3 regions of the Weissella thailandensis genome follow, and region 3 is predicted to be linked to each of the others. Evidence: riboswitches for the same ligand, from Rfam matches in the RefSeq annotation. Region 3 holds a riboswitch; each other region holds the start of a gene.
What was found. Region 3 has a riboswitch for thiamine pyrophosphate ahead of thiD (bifunctional hydroxymethylpyrimidine kinase/phosphomethylpyrimidine kinase). Riboswitches for the same ligand answer to the same signal wherever they lie in the genome.

Region 1 (3,258 bases), 320 kb from region 3:
ACTCTTGCCAACGTAGATGACCATCAGTTTTAGGAACACCATAAAAAGGTGTTTGAGCAGGAAGATTAACTAATTTTGACAGTGATTGTTGATTTAATGTACCTGAATCAGTGTCGATAGCAAATAGATAATCAACAAGTTCTTGATAACCGGATAAGTCATGATCAGAGATAATGATCGTTTTGTGCTGCTCTAGTTGCATTTTTTTCAAATCCGTCAGTAGTGATAAACGTGCGGCTGGATCGACACTGGCAAATGGTTCATCAAGTAAGATGATATCACTGTCCATCGCGATGATAATGGCTAAAGCAACGCGTTGTTTTTCGCCACCAGACAATGTCAATAAATCTTGGTCAGCAATTTGCTCTAGATGGAGCGCATTGATAGCAAATGCTACTCGCTGATTAATCGTCTCAGTTGGCAATTGTAAATTTTCTAAAGCAAATACCAATTGTAGTCGTGCTGTCCGCATCGCGAATTGACGGTCTGGATTTTGGAAGAGCATGGCAATTCGTTTTGCCCGTTCGAAAGGTGCTAATGGTTGAATAGGTTCGTCGTTTAATAATACCTGACCAGCCGTGATGACCCCACCAAATTTTGGGAGTAATCCAGCCATTGCTTTCAGCAGGGTCGATTTACCTGAACCAGAGGGACCAATCAATAAATTAAAAGATCCTGTTTCAGGAACCCAGTTAATTTGATTTAATACGTTAGGTTGGTCAGCTTGATAGGCAAAACTTAGATGATCAACTTGTAATTTTGTCATAAGCTTAACGTTTTAGTAATCCAGATTTTGCAACAAGCTTTTTGATAAAGTAAACTAATACACCACCAAAGAAACCGGCAGAAATCAAACGAATAATAAATAGGGTAATCATCAAACTTGGCTTATAATCTGCATAACCACTATTGAAGAGGTCCCAAATGAACGTCACGATCGTTGTCGTTAATACAGAAAGACTAATGCCTAATTTATCCCAGTTTTTGTAGCCAGTAGTAGCAAATCCGAGTTCTGTACCAATACCTTGGACAAAACCAGAAATCAAATTAGCAGCTCCCCAGCTTGAGAATAATAGCATTTCAACAGCTGCTGCTAATACCTCACCAATGGTTGAACTACCGACCTTTTGTAGGATAGCCCCAGCTAATGGTCCGGCCATTAACCAGACACCTAATGTTAAATCATTAGCGTAGGGTTTTAGTGGGGTAGCAGCAACAGCATAATAAGCAGCACTCCATACCTCAAAAATGACCCCAAAAAAGATGGCGATAATGGCTAAGAAAATCACATCACGTAATGACCATTTAACCTTAGACTCAGTAACTGTTTGCATAATAATTGCAAACCTCCTTAAAATAAAATGTGATCGAATCGCCGAAGCTTTGGTAACAAAAAAAGCCCCAGTATCGATAGCGCTTACACACTAATCATGGATACTGGGGCTTGTTTACTGTCATGGTAAACAAACCAAGCTCCCTAGCAACATTACCTTGCTCAGGTTCTATGGGTATTATCTCAGCCAGTTTAATGGCACCCCAGCTTGTTTGATTCGCTTGTTTAAGTATAGTGGTAATATATTGAATTTGCAAATAAATTCTATTGGGCTAACACAGCATCAGAATAACTCGGGCTTTTAATGGTATAAAGCATACCGTAACCGGTTTTATTTTGTTAAAATAGATTTAACGACAGATGGTGGTGAGAAATGGAGGAAATCACTCGTGAAATCTCAAATAAAGTTGTTAGGGCTAACTGCGAATCATGATTTAGCAGATGCAGTGGCGGAAGAATTGCATTTGCCGTTGACACAGTTAGATATCAAGCGCTTTGCGGACGGCGAAATTTACGAACGAATATTAGAAAGTATCCGTGGTGATGATATTTACGTTATTGCACCAATTGCAGAGGAAGTAAATGATGCATTTATGGAAATGATGATTGTTGTGGATATCTTACGACGCTCATCTGCGGCGAAAATTACGCTTGTTATTCCATACTTTGGTTACGCTCGCCAAGACCGTAAAGCCAAATCACGAGAACCGATTACTGCTAAAATGGTTGCGTCACTTATTGAAATGAATGGTGTTGACCGGGTTGTTTCAATGGACTTTCATGCAGCGCAATTACAAGGCTTTTTTAATATGCCAGTTGACCATTTGCAAGCAGCACCATTATTAACCGACTACTTTTATAGTCGGAATTTATTAGATGATTTGGTTGTTGTCTCACCAGATCATACCGGAGCTGGTCGTGCTCGTAAATTTGCTGACTTACTGGCTGCTCCTTGGGGGGTTGTCAATGATAATGTTGCCATGACTAATCCGGAATCTGATGATGCGATTGTTGGTGATGTCAAAGGACGTCGGGCAATCATTGTTGATGATATTGTTGATACTGGCTATCGTGTGCAGATGACTGCTAAAGCACTACTGGCTAATGGTGCCACTGAAGTTTATGTTGCTGCAACACACCCAGTACTTTCAGGGCAAGCAGCGGAAAATTTGGCGGCAGATGACAATATTGAACGTTGCATCTTTACGGATACCGTACGCGTCCCCGAAGAAAAGCAAAGTTCAAAATTCACAACATTATCCGTTGCGCCTTTGTTTGCTGAGGCAATTAACCGCATTCATGAGAACAAACAGATTGATGTACTATTACGTTCAAAAAATAAGCCAGAAGTTAATTTATAAATAATCGCATTTAAAAATTAGGAGGTACCATAATGGTCTACGCAGCATCAGAAAATCGTTATGAAGTTATGCCATATCGTCGGGTTGCCGATTCAGGATTGATTTTACCAGCCTTGTCATTTGGATTGTGGCGTAATTTAGGAGATCAAAAGCCACTAGCTAATTCAAGAGAAGTGATGTTAAAAGCATTTGATAATGGTATTTTTTCGTTTGATAATGCTTCAAATTATGGCCCTTCCGATGGGACTGCGGAAGAAACATTTGGTGCAGTTTATAAAAAAGATTTACATCCTTACCGTAATGAATTGATTATCACCACTAAGGCCGGCTACCATATGTGGCCAGGACCATTGGGACAGTTTTCGGGTAAAAAGACCTTAACAGCTGCTTTAGATTTATCATTACAACGGATGCATTTAGATTATGTTGATATTTTTTATGCGCATCGTTGGGATCCAGAGACGAACTTACGTGAAACAGCCGAAGCCTTAGACTTAATGGTTCGTCAAGGAAAAGCTTTGTACGTTGGGGTTTCAAATTACACAACTGAACAAGTGGCAGAGA
Region 2 (3,258 bases), 400 kb from region 3:
TGGAAAAAGAGATTAAGTTCTTGGGTGGTGCTGTTGAAAATCCAGAGCGTCCATTTGTTGCCATCATTGGTGGTGCTAAGGTTTCTGATAAGATTACCATTATTCAAAACTTGTTGGAAAAGGCTGACAAAGTTATTGTTGGTGGTGGAATGGCTTATACTTTCGCCGCTGCAAAGGGTGAAAAGATTGGTAACTCATTATACGAGGAAGACAAAGTTGAACTTGCTAAGCAATTAATTGCTGACGCTGGTGAAAAGTTGGTATTACCTGTTGATGCGGTTGCTGCTGATAAGTTTGCTAACGATGCTGACTCATATGTTGCAGAAGGTGACATTAAAGATGGCTACATGGGTCTTGATATTGGTCCTAAGTCAGTTGAACTATTTAAGTCAGTGCTTGCCGGTGCCAAGACAGTTGTCTGGAATGGACCTATGGGTGTATTCGAGATGGATAACTTTGCCAAGGGTACATTAGCTATTGGTGAAGAATTAGTTAATGTAACTGAGAATGGTGCAACGACAATTGTTGGTGGTGGTGATTCAACTGCCGCCGTTCAACAATTGGGTGTTGCTGATAAGTTGAGCCACATTTCAACTGGTGGTGGTGCTTCTCTTGAATACCTAGAAGGTAAGACATTGCCTGGAATTGCAGCAATTTCTGAGAAGTAATTTTAAAATAATAAATAAAGGAACTGGGACATTATCTGATGTCCCAGTTTTTTCATTTAGTAAGGATTATTTTTGGTAGTAAAAGAGTTCACTATGACAAAGTTGATTAGAATGTGGTAGACTATTCCAAATAGTAATAATTGGGGAACTACATAATGGATATTCATAAATTTAAGGTCTTTCTAGATTTAGCTGAAACTGGGAATTATTCTGAAACGGCTGATAGGTTGTATACAACGCAAGGTAATATTTCTAAGCAAATTTTGTCTTTGGAAAAGGAATTAAAAACACAGTTATTTAAACGTGAGCATCGTCATATTTCATTGACTGAATCAGGACGGATTACTGAAATGTATGCCAAAAAAATCATTCATGAGTTTGATGCACTACAACAAACATTGGTGCAACATGATTCTGAATCAGATAACGTATTGACGATTCATACGATGCCAACATTTTCTAATTACCGTGGCTTTTCATTGATGAGTGACTTCCATAAAAGACATCCCGAAATTACATTACATTTCTCTGAAACGAAAGATAGTTTATTGATCCAGTCGTTAGAAGATAATCAAGCTGATATAATTTTTGGTCATTACACACCAGCTGTTAATGGCAAATTAGAAACGTTGTTGACTGATCAGGATAATTTAGTTTGTGTGTTGCCGGCTAATCATCCACTATCTGCCAATCGTGTAATTTCATTAGATGATTTGATGAAAGAAGAATTATTATTACTTGAAGGCGAGGAAACAATAATTTTTAATAAGTTTGGTGCTGTTGGTGAGAAGAAACAATTGGCATCTGCGGTGGCTTATCAAGGTGAACGAATTGATATCATATTGAACATGGTCCTAAATGGTATGGGTATCGCCTTAATGATGGAAAAAAGAGTTGATATGACGAATGATGGACAGATTGTTAAACGTAAAATCGCCACAAATACGACAAGTGATTTTGGTTTTATGAGGATGAAACAAGTCCATGAGTCTAAGGCTAATGGACTATTTTGGAAATATATTACTCAAGTACTTAATCACGATATTATTTAAAAACCATTTTATTAGTATGTGTGGTAATATTATAATATAAAAATTAAATATAATCGCAAAGGGGAGCCAAGTTGGCTGAGAATGAGTAGAACTCTAGACCCTTCGTACCTGTTTTAGTTATTTAAGCGTAGGAATTGTGTAAATGTGTCAATTATTGGCCTCTTTGTGATGATTTTTTTATTGCAGGGAGGTCTTTTTTTATTGCCCAATTATTTTGAAATTATATTACTTAAATTTATCGGGGGAAAACAAGAATGAATCCAAAAGTTAGAAAAATAACTTATTTAGCGGTGATGGTTGCGTTAGATGTTGTACTATCACCAATCTTACGAATTGAGGGCATGGCGCCGATGTCTAGTGTGATTAACATCTTAGCGGGTGTTCTTATGGGGCCATTGTACGCAACAATTATGGCGATTTGCTGTGGAATTATCCGGATGATGATGATGGGGATTCCACCACTGGCTTTGACGGGGGCTGTTTTCGGTGCTTTATTAGCAGGCCTTGGGGCCCGCTGGACGCATAGTATTTACGGTTCTATCATTGGTGAAATTATTGGTACTGGAATAGTCGGTTCATTGCTATCTTATCCAGTTATGGTCCTTTTCACGGGTACCAAAACAGACTTGTATTGGTTATTGTATACACCACGATTCTTAGGTGCAACGCTTATGGGGGCAGTGGCAGCCTGGCTCATTTGGCAGCAAGCTAAAAAGATATCTTTGTTTAAAGATATGATACGTATTTTTAATGGAAAGGGGTATGTCGTTAAATGAAAAAAATAAAGATTCCGTTGCAAACTGCACCGCTAATTCATTGTATTACAAATGCTATCTCGGTAGAGACGGTCGCAAATGCGTTACTTTACATTGGTGCTAAGCCAATCATGACTGAGGATACACGTGCTTTTGATGATTTAATCCGCCAAACCAATGCCTTACTATTAAATTTGGGTAGCTTATCATCAACTAAGGAACAAAGCATACTGGCTGCGAGTGAAGTAGCAGATGGTAAAGAGCCAATCGTGCTTGATGTTGTGGGCATTGCAAGTGCAAAATCAGCTATGCAAATTGCTAAAGTTGTTATGGAAAAGAAGCCAACAATTATTCGCGGTAATATTTCAGAAATGCGGGCATTATGTGGTTTAGTAACAAATGGTCGTGGTGTTGATGGTAGCCCATTAGACCAGACTGATGATGAACTAGCTAGATTGATTGTGGCATTGAAACAGTTGCCACAAGAGTCAGTTTATGTAGCAACTGGCGCGAAAGATATTGTAGTGGCTAAGGACAATGCTTGGATATTAAGTAATGGTGTGCCGGAATTGGACCGGTTTACTGGCTCAGGGGATATGTTAAGTGGTTTATTGGCAGCGTTGTTGGGTGCTGGTGCATCCCCCGAAGACGCAGCTGTTCAAGCGGTTAGTTATCTCAACATTTCAGGTGAAATGGCGAAAACTAAGGCAACTACGGCAGGCATCGCAGAATTTCGGCAACTATTTCTAAATGAACTTTCATTATTAGGTATCGATAATACCG
Region 3 (3,258 bases):
AAAAAAGATTGAAACACGTCTTATGCTTCAATCTATTTAGTCTTGAATTTATTAATGATAGGATTGTTTTTTGTCTATAAAAGAAAGTTGTTATCTTTCTAGCTTATGATCAAGTTTTTGCAGTTTCGTTTCAATCGTATTAGTATGACCAGGACGAATATCGGCATTCAGTGAAACATAAGCACGAATACCCTTATCGGTTAATGTCTGAATGGCTTTTTGGACAGTAGTCATGACCTCTGACCATTCCCCTTCAATTTCTGTCCCCATTGCCGTTGTTTTGTAGGTTAGGCCTGACTCTTCAATTACGCCAATAATATCATTCACATAACCGCTTAATTCATCACCAACACCAAAGGGTGCAATTGCAACTGAAATTAATGTATTCATTTTTATTCCCTCTCTTTAATACATAGTCTATGACTATTGTAACATTATAGATAACAATCAGTGCTTTGCGGCATGCTCCCAAAAGGTCAGTTCATAGCGATAAGAAGTTAGGTAGGTTGCTAAATAAGTTTGTTGTATTTCATGAGACAACTGTTGCCAGTCAGGTACCTGCTGATCGATTACTTGCCAACTCCATTGTGTGAAAGCCTGGTATTCAGGGCTTGTATAATATGATAACCATGGCTCATAAGTATTATTTGGCGTTGCCTTAAGGAAGTGTTTACCAATTAGATGATACGATTCGGTACATGGTAGCAACGCGAGCATTGCATTGGTTGCATCGCCTGCCGTAATGGCCGTTTCCATATGCTTTAGATAGGCTAAGTTATGTTGATCTGGCGTAATGTTCGACATTGCCGGACTAGCTAAGAGCGCATCATGGGCATCTTGTTCATCGGTAGCTGATGGCTTAGATGCTTGTTGTAACGGTGTTAATTTTGCCGTTGTTAAATCAAACAATTTACTAAAATAATCAGTATAATAGCTATCTTGTGCAACATAATAGTCTCGTTGTGCTTGTGATAGATTGTTGTATCCAATGCCTTGCACGAACGATGACTGATAAATATCATCTAGGATTGGTGCGGATTGTTGTAATAAAAATTCGTGAAAACTCATTGATTATCCTCCGTCTCCATAGTTACTTTTACCCAATGGTTTAATGGCCCATGACCATGACCGACATTAATCGTTTGACGGATAGCTTCATAGGTGAATTCCTTGGCTTGCGGCATGATACTTTTTAGATTGTATCCTTTAGCTAAATTGGCAGTTATAAATGATGACAACGTATCACCAGTTCCATGTGTTCGATTAGTTTTTATGCCGGGGGTTGTCAGCCATTCTGACGAACCATCTTCATATAAAATATAATCAGCATATTCATTATTTGTACTAGCACGATGACCACCCTTTATTAAAACATTGTCAGCCCCCATTTTTTGTATTTTAATAGCCGCATTTATAATGTCACTATTTGTTTCCAATGAGTTACCAACAAGTACTTCAGCTTCGGGCAAATTTGGAGTGATTAAAAATGCTAATGGGATAAGCTCATTCTTTAAGGCCTCAATGGCTGGGTCACTTAATAAATGTGCACCACCTTTTGCGACCATGACGGGATCAATGATCAGTTTACCAAGGTTATATGCTTGCCATCCTTGAGCAACAGCATGAACACGTGTTTCATCTAATAATGCGCCGGTTTTGGCAGCTTTAATATCTAAATCATCCGCAATGCTTTTAAATTCTTCTAGGATAAAATTTGCTGGAATTGGGTGTTGATCTTGTACACCATAGGTATTTTGAGCAGTGATGCCAACAACAATCGTTGCTGCATATACTCCTTGATTATGGAATGTCTTTAAATCAGCGTTAATACCAGCCCCACCACTGGCATCAGTTGAAGCAATTGTAATAACTTGTGGTACGTCTATCATGATTCCTCCCAAATATATGGCAAATTAAAAAGCACAGAAAACCAGGAAATCGGTTTTCTGTGCTTTGAAATCGCATTGACCATTACTTTCCTTCGTTAGTCCTAACTAAACAGGTTCAAAGGGTCCGTTGTTTAACGTCTCAGCCTAAAAGAGGCTCCCCTAGTAAATATTAAATTATATATTAATTATCACATGTATCGCTTTGAAGGTCAATATGATAATAATTCATTTAAAGGTTGTCTGATAAAGCAAGAATTTCCGCTATTAAAAGCTTCATACCGCTTTCATAATTTGACAAATTGAATGATTCATTAGCTCCGTGAGCTGTTGAAGGTTCATCAGTTGGAATAACCCCAAATCCGACACCACTCGACATTAAACGACCGAATGAAGCTCCACCGTTGACGCCTTGGTCTGGTGCTTTACCAGTAACTGATTCATAGGCATCTGCTAATAATTTAACCAATTGATTATCTTTACCGACATAATGTGGTACAACACCTGCGGGATCACGAATAATTTTCGTTAGCCAAGGTTCATCTGAAAGAATTTGTGAAACCGTGTCTGCTTCATCAAAAGCTAATGAGTGACGGAAATTAAGATTGATATGACCAGTTTTATTGACAATGAAGTCGGTAATACCAATATTTTGACTTGTTTTGCCAAGTTTTGGTTCTGCTTTACCATATCCAGATTGTTCCCCATAGGGATCCTTGTGTAGTTTCTGCCCAATGAATTGTAAGAAGTTAGCCGCATTTCCCTCAAAATCGTATTGTGTCAAAAAGTTAGCTAGATAAGTAGCGGCATTTTTACCAGTTTCTGGTCGCGCAGCATGGGTTGCAACTCCCTGCACAGTAAGGGTGGTTTGATTATCTTTTTGTTTTAGTTCACCCGTAATGTTTTCTGTTTGACAATATTGCTCAAAGCTTTCTTGTAAGCTATTGGTAGGAATACCAGAGAATGTGGCTTCAGCAAAACCAGGTAAAACATTCGTTGCTGAACCACTTTTAAAATTAATTAGTTGAATGGTCGTATTTTCAGGATTAGTTGCATCAAAATACAAGTCGAGTTGGCTAATACCTTTTTCACCGTATGATAAATCTGCTGCGCCGTCTGGTGAAAAGCCATACTGTAGTGCCCCTTCTTCAGCAAAGTATTGGTGCATATCTGCCCATTCGCTTTCTTCGTCTGTACCAATGATAAAGCGAATTTGATGTTTCAATGGGAGATGAGCGTCTTGAATGGCTTTAATTGCATAGTAAGTCAACATAACGGCAGACTTCATGTCATCAGCACCACGTGCATAAATATGGTTATCTGCTTTAATAACTGGTGTAAAGGGGTCCGTTTGCCATTGATCAATGTCATT

Region 1: linked by a shared signal. The riboswitch ahead of FOL01_RS03495 (ECF transporter S component) and the one ahead of thiD (bifunctional hydroxymethylpyrimidine kinase/phosphomethylpyrimidine kinase) in region 3 are both predicted to bind thiamine pyrophosphate.
Region 2: linked by a shared signal. The riboswitch ahead of thiW (energy coupling factor transporter S component ThiW) and the one ahead of thiD (bifunctional hydroxymethylpyrimidine kinase/phosphomethylpyrimidine kinase) in region 3 are both predicted to bind thiamine pyrophosphate.

The regions. Positions count from the first base shown of each region.
Region 1 covers NZ_CP014332.1:707,427-710,684, forward strand. Annotated here, with positions in the region: gene FOL01_RS03490 (ABC transporter ATP-binding protein) at 1-766, opposite strand, end outside; gene FOL01_RS03495 (ECF transporter S component) at 771-1,334, opposite strand; TPP riboswitch at 1,458-1,549, opposite strand; gene FOL01_RS03500 (ribose-phosphate diphosphokinase) at 1,723-2,694, shown strand; gene FOL01_RS03505 (aldo/keto reductase) at 2,727-3,258, shown strand, end outside.
Region 2 covers NZ_CP014332.1:629,814-633,071, forward strand. Annotated here, with positions in the region: gene FOL01_RS03115 (phosphoglycerate kinase) at 1-668, shown strand, start outside; gene FOL01_RS03120 (LysR family transcriptional regulator) at 824-1,720, shown strand; TPP riboswitch at 1,770-1,871, shown strand; gene thiW (energy coupling factor transporter S component ThiW) at 1,975-2,496, shown strand; gene thiM (hydroxyethylthiazole kinase) at 2,493-3,258, shown strand, end outside.
Region 3 covers NZ_CP014332.1:1,027,313-1,030,570, forward strand. Annotated here, with positions in the region: gene FOL01_RS04990 (MTH1187 family thiamine-binding protein) at 91-390, opposite strand; gene FOL01_RS04995 (TenA family protein) at 448-1,068, opposite strand; gene thiD (bifunctional hydroxymethylpyrimidine kinase/phosphomethylpyrimidine kinase) at 1,065-1,889, opposite strand; TPP riboswitch at 1,960-2,060, opposite strand; gene FOL01_RS05005 (Sapep family Mn(2+)-dependent dipeptidase) at 2,119-3,258, opposite strand, start outside.